2 regions of the Sporosarcina pasadenensis genome follow, and region 2 is predicted to be linked to the other one. Evidence: riboswitches for the same ligand, from Rfam matches in the RefSeq annotation. Region 2 holds a riboswitch; the other holds the start of a gene.
The links. A riboswitch is a leader RNA that binds a small molecule or an ion and turns the genes downstream of it on or off. The one in region 2 is predicted to bind thiamine pyrophosphate.
Positions count from the first base shown of each region.

Region 1: another riboswitch for thiamine pyrophosphate. It lies ahead of tenA (thiaminase II); the one in region 2 lies ahead of thiT (energy-coupled thiamine transporter ThiT).

Region 1 covers NZ_JBFEGM010000025.1:277-3,698, reverse strand. Annotated here, with positions in the region: gene thiD (bifunctional hydroxymethylpyrimidine kinase/phosphomethylpyrimidine kinase) at 1-785, opposite strand, end outside; gene thiM (hydroxyethylthiazole kinase) at 751-1,587, opposite strand; gene tenA (thiaminase II) at 1,588-2,271, opposite strand; TPP riboswitch at 2,372-2,479, opposite strand; partial or broken gene AB1K89_RS18110 (hypothetical protein) at 3,001-3,422, shown strand, end outside.
Region 2 covers NZ_JBFEGM010000010.1:36,424-39,845, forward strand. Annotated here, with positions in the region: gene AB1K89_RS13890 (M3 family oligoendopeptidase) at 1-196, opposite strand, end outside; gene AB1K89_RS13895 (tryptophan-rich sensory protein) at 358-1,086, shown strand; gene thiT (energy-coupled thiamine transporter ThiT) at 1,127-1,684, opposite strand; TPP riboswitch at 1,885-1,986, opposite strand; gene AB1K89_RS13905 (magnetosome magnetite crystal formation protein family) at 2,079-2,420, shown strand; gene map (type I methionyl aminopeptidase) at 2,993-3,422, shown strand, end outside.

The sequences.
Region 1 (3,422 bases), on a different contig from region 2:
AGTGCCGCATGGTTTGTCGGCCCGTGCCCATTGCCGATGGAAAGCCCATCCTCAATCGCCGCATGGATAAAATGCTTTGCTGTAACGACTGCATCATGCATCGGAGCACCTTTCGCAAGCTCCGCCGTAATGGCTGCGGCAAACGTACATCCCGTACCATGCGTGTCTTTCGTGTCGATCCGTTTGCTCTTCATTAAAAAGCAATCGCCCGCCGAAGACAAAAACAGATCCTCCGCGTCAGGAGTATCTGTCCGATGCCCGCCTTTCAGCAGTACGGCTCCGGCTCCCTTCCGGAGCAATTGATTTGCGGCATTCTCCATATCTTTCATTGACGCAATCGTCATTCCCGTCAACACTTCCGCCTCCGGTATATTGGGCGTCAAAAGGGCCGCCGACGGAATGAGACGCTCTTTCAAAGCTGCAATCGCCGACTGTCGGAGAAGCGGAGCGCCGCCTTTCGCGATCATGACGGGATCGACGACTAGAGGAATCCGATCATGACGGCTCATTGTATCCGCGACCGCTTCAATAATCTCCGCAGAGAACAGCATCCCCGTTTTGGCCGCGCCAACTGTGAAATCAGTTAGCACCGCCTCGATTTGCGCAATGACGATGTCGGTCTCTATCGGTTGAACTGCATGGACGCCGAGCGTATTTTGAGCAGTCACCGCCGTTAATGCGGACGTTCCGAACGTGCCGAGCTCCTGGAATGTTTTCAGATCGGCTTGGATCCCTGCCCCGCCGCCACTGTCAGAACCGGCAATCGTTAGAGCAACTGAAGTCATTTGACACCCCCCCTTCTACAATGAATTGGGCGACGTCTATTGCGTCATCATCTAATTGATGTAAAGCATTCAGGAAATAAACCGCAAAATCACCCGGACCTGAAGACGGTTCAGCCGCCAATTCTCCCGCTTTTTTGTAATACGCAAGACTATAAGCAACCGCATCAATCGGGGAATGTGTACCGACGGACAGGAAGGCGGCGGAAACCGCGCTTAACAGGCAACCCATGCCCGTGATTTTACTCATGAGCGGATGCCCTCCTGTAATTCGGATGATTTTATCACCATCCGTCACGATGTCGGTCTCACCGGTAACAGCGACGAGGCAACGGTGGCGGAGGGCTACATCTTTAGCCGCCTCTTCGATATTTGCCGAACCTGCACCTGCATCGACGCCTTTCGCTTCCCATTCAACACCCGCAATGGATGCAATTTCACCGGCGTTTCCACGGATGAGCGTAATATCCAATTCCTCCAGAAGTGTAGCGACTGTATCTTTACGGAAAGCAGTCGCCCCTGCGCCGACAGGATCCAATACGAGTGGACGCCCTTTAATGGAAGAAACTTTTCCGGCAGCGATCATTGATTCAACTGCCGAAGGATCCAGCGTCCCGATGTTTAGCAATGTACACGAGGAAACGGCGGCTACTTCTGCCGTCTCCTCGATTGCATCCGCCATGATCGGAGAAGCACCCAATGCCAGCAGGCCGTTCGCTTGAAAGTTTGCAACGACAATATTCGTGATGCAATGGACTAACGGGTTTTGTGTACGCAGTTCTTTCAGCAATAAAGATTGAGCCATTTATGCATGCACCTCGCTTGTTTCAAGAGACCATGTTTGCTGCGTCCATGCCATTTCCCAAAACTGCAATTCATAGTGGACGCTTTTAATGAAATGAGCTTTCAATTGTTCGCGTCTTTTATCCGAAAGATCTTCCGTCAGTTTATTCAATCGATCGATCTGTTCACGGGTTGCCTGCTCGAACCATTCAGAACTGTACGTGGCAATCCATTTGTCGTAAATCGGGTGATTCGGTTTCGCATCCTTGAGCCGCTCGCCGATTTCGTAATACAACCAATAACATGGAAGCAATGCGGACAACGTCGTAGCCAAGTCGCCTTCCAACGCCGCCCGGTATAAATGCGACGTGTAAGCATACGCTGTCGGCGCCGGGTCAAAGTTTTCAATATCTTCATCCGTAACACCCAACAGTCCAAAGAAGCCTTCATGCAATGAAATTTCCGCCCCGCATGTACCATCCGCATGCTGCGCAAACCGTTGCACCGTCAATAAATCCGTCGCCTGCACGGCAGCCATGGCATGCACTTTCGCAAAATGCTTCAAATAATACGAGTCTTGCAGAACGTAATGTTTGAACACTTCTTCAGGCAATGTCCCTTCCGCAAGCGCATTAATGAACGGATGATGGAAGCTCGCCTCCCAAACATCGTTGCATTCCTTCCGTACCTCTTCACAAAACGTCATTCCAACCACTCCTTTAAAGTTTTGGAAAACCAAAAAAGCCGCTTCACTCAACACAATCGTTGAAGAAGCGGCTCGCATATCGGCGTAAGATAACCTTTGGAAGACGTGCGACCCACTTCCCTACGCTGGTATGAGCCAGATCAGGTTCGAAGGGTCCGTGTATCGATACACGTCTCAGTCTTTCACAAAGACTCCCCCAGTGGTTAACTCTTTTCAGTTTTCAACTACACTATAACATAGATTACTATTTTGGCAAATCTGACATCTGTACTTTACGGTAATGTAATATTTAGAAATAAATAGCGATAGACCGTTTATACCACGCGTTAACCATGAAAATAAAGTAATAGGACAGGCATACATAGCACGTTATCGGCATTTTTAGGATTGGTATAATATGGTTTAACAGGGTCGAATCGATTACATTAAACCCTCTTTTTAGTCTTCTCCCACGCTTATTTATTATTACAAAGGTTAATATTTCCACGAATACTTGTTAATTGGTTGTCATACCATTGTTATTTTCTTTTGTTATTGTTAGTAATGTGCAGATGGGGCACTGCTCACCTATCCGAATGAAACTATTGTGAAGATAGTAAAAAACGGCCCTACACTCTTTGCTCGAGAAGGAGGCGGATGTACATAACGACTTTATTAGGATGAGTGTTATTTCGCTTCATGATCTGGTAGTTGGGTAAAAAAATTTAAGAAAAGGGAGTTTGATCATTCTTGGTTAAAGAAACGAATCGTAACGAGAAGAACACGAAAAAGAAAATTTTACCGTTTGTCATGTCGACTTCAATGTTAACTGCTGCTATTTTTGGAGCAGGCGGATCAGCGTTAGCGGCTGAAAACGGTGAAAAAGAGTTTAAAAACCACGGTGAAAAGGTTTCCTATTATGCAACAACTATTCCGGGTTCACCTGAAAAAGGGAAATTCATGCGTACGATTGCAAATAAAAACTTCGTAGCTGCTGAGCCGGATGAAGATGATACTACAGATGAAGATGACACAGATACACCTAATAACGATGACGATGATACAGACGCACCAGCTGATGAAGAAGGCACGGATGCTCCGGCTGACGAAGAAGACGCTGTAGATGCTCCGGCTGACGAAGAGGATACTGTAGATGCTCCAGCTGACGAAGA
Region 2 (3,422 bases):
TTTCATCAATGACGTGTAGAATTTGGTCTGCCTCTTCCACTGATGCAGGAGTTTGCATAGCGGCTGCAAGGTTTTCCAAATCGCCTAGCTGCTCTTTTACAGCATCAAGATGCGAGCGGAGTTCCTCTGAATCGCTGCCGCCTTTAAAAAATACATCTAAATCCCATACTTGTGAATATGTTTTTGTAGTCGTCAATGAATGATCCCCCTAATCATTTAGAAAATTTTAATAAAATCATGTTTTTATTATACCATGAATGTTCGGCATTCGAAATATTAGATTTGTGACGGAAACTTCATACTTTCCTTCGCACAAATTACCATTCCTATGTATACTGTTCAAAGGGAGGATGTACTATGTCTAGAATACTTCTGATGACCCTGTCGCTTTGTACAGTCATACTTTTGAATATAACAGCAAGCTTTTTCTCACTAAATGGAAACACTACGGCGGAAATTACAAATCGGCTGCCGTTGCTTTTCCTACCTGCGGACTATGTATTAGTAATCTGTTGGTTGCTCTATATTATGCTCTTTTTCTGGATTATCAATTTCAATAAGACTCGCCACGAGATGAGCTCCGCACATCGAAACCGCGTCACTTTCCTTTTCATATTGAGTTGCCTTCTGCATATCGCTTGGATATTCCTTTGGCACTTTGAATTATTTACGGGAACCGTCATTGCAAAAATCGCACTTCTCATTGTGTTGCTCACATTTTACGTTATATTTCCGAAACGGGATAACCGATTGTATGGCAGAGTCCCATTCAGTTTACTGACGGGATGGATTTTCATCACGACACTGTCGAATGTCAGTTATTTTCTTATGATTCACGGATGGACGGGATTAGGATTAAGCGATCCACTATGGGCCGTTATCTATTTGACGCTTTCCACGGCGTTCGCTTTACATTTTATGTACCACTATAAGGATTATGTAATGAATCTCGTTTTTGTTTGGGCGTTTATCGGCATTGCCGTCAGGAACGGGACGGAGGAGCTGTTCATATCGGCAGCGGCCATCTTTTTATCTGCCGTCATCGTCACGTGCATATTCCTGTTCTCAGGCAGGCGAACACATTAAAAAATAGCAGAGGCATGATCAACTCATGCCCCTGCTATTTTTATGTTCTTTGGATAAGTCTAGGCGCTGATGTGAATAGGATAACCGCTACGATTGCGCACAATATGATGGATGGTATCATATAGGATCCATTGTATACTAAGGAGTATAGCCATGCCGGCTGGTCTCCGGCATATTCTGCGAAAAACACCATTCCACCGATGAAGTGGGCTGCATATCGAAGAAGTCCCCCTAATACCGTTCCAACAATAATTGCTGCGGCCATCACACCTTTGCGCCCTTCCATTTTGCCTTTTAGTAACCAACTATAAGTTGACGCCGCCAATCCAACAACTGTGTATGCGACGAAATAGTCTAACGCACCTTGCACAGGGTGAATGATATAGCCCCCTATCACAGCTTGGAGAAGACCGGAAATCAATCCCGTCAATAAGCCCCCTGCAACTCCCCACCGGTATGCCATCAAAATAATCGGCAACATCGATAATGTAACAGATCCGCCTTGGGGCATTTTGAATAATGTCAAGTTATCCAAGACGAAGGATAATGCTCCTAAAATAGCAACCTCTAATAATAACTGAAGCCGTTTACGATCCAATTGAAACTCCTCCTCTAATTTTGTCGGAGGGATACGGAATGAAGAAAAACACGATTTTCTGCTTCGACTTGAAGGCGATAAGAATACGTTGATAAGTATACGTTTACACAAAGCCAATCAAGGTAACGAATAGTAAACAGAGCCTTTTTTCATTTTTAACAAAAAACGACATCCCGGATAGAACCGAGACATCGATATATGTCAGTTTCCATCCACATCCCTACGCAAGCATGAACTTACAGGTTCGAAGGGTTAGGACAAAAGTCCAATCTCAGCCATAAAAGGCACCCCTTGTGGTCTTGTAATTCAATTGTCGTATCCATTGTATATGTTAAAATACTTATAAGCAAGATGATATTGTAAACTACTTATTAGGATTACGGGAGGAAAGCCCATGACCAATAATAAACTTCTATCTGCACTATGTTATTTCAGCATATTTTTCTCACCTTTACTGTTGCCTGCAATCGTCTATTTCGTTACGGATGACCATGAAGTGAAAGGGCACGCGAAACGTTCGCTCATCTCGCACCTTGTCCCTATCGTGATCCTCATCGCAGGCTTCATCCTGTTTTCGTTTTCAATGATTTCGTATGAATCGAGAATGCACACGATGATGACCGGGCAATTCGACTTTTGGGGCCTCGCTCCTTTCCTGTTTATGCTCGTCTACGGACTGCTGTTTTTACTCGTCGTCATCTGGAATGTCTATCAGGGTGTGAAAGTGTTGAAATGATAAGGATGAAAAGGATATAAGTAAAATCTATGTAATGGATTGATAATGCTCTAGCCTGCTCCAAAAACCATTGATCTCCGTTCCGATCGGACGCTTTCCGCGGGCACGGCTTCAGCCTCCTCGGAGGTGCTCCCAACGCTATCGCTTTTGGTCACAAAAGCCGTTCTTCGTTACGGCTTTTCCTGCGGGGTCTTCAGCTCGCGCTGTTCCCGCTGGAGTCGCCGATCTCCACTCCAATCAATTTGAGTGTTAAATATATATAAGACATTATCGTTGATTGTAGCGAAAGGCGCCGACTCCTGTGGGATTGGCGGGACAGGTGAGACCCCGCAGTGGAGCGTAGCGACCGAGGAGGCTCACCGCCCGCCCCACGGAAAGCGTGTGCCTGTAGCGAAAATCAACATATTTATTTTTCTCTATAAAAAAGCAATATTGTTGCAAAAGTTATCCTCATTCAAAACTGTTTTGATAAAAACTAAACTCAACTAGGATAGGCATACGTTTATTTACGGTTGAATAATTATGTTATAATCAGTTGGAAAAGTACGTTTCGAGGAAGGGACCTGTAAATCATGATTGTAAAGAACAACGAAGAGATCGAGGCACTGAAAAAAATCGGTCGCATCGTCGCAGAGGTACGGGAAGCGATGAAAGCGGCGACTGTGCCTGGCATTACGACGAAAGAGATTGATGAACTCGGAGGACGCCTACTTGCTGAGCGCGGGGCTGTGTCGGCACCGATTGACCAATACGAGTTTCCGGGATACACATGCATCAGTGTCAACCATGAAGTTGCCCACGGCATTCCAGGATCAAGGGTCATCCAAGATGGCGATCTCGTCAATATCGATGTTTCCGCATCTTACGGCGGGTACTTTGCAGACACGGGCATTTCATTCGTCGTCGGCACGGCAGATGCGAGGAAACAACTGCTTTGTGACGTGGCGAAAAGCGCATTTGACCGTGCTATGACAAAAGTGAAAGCAGGCTCAAAGTTAAGCC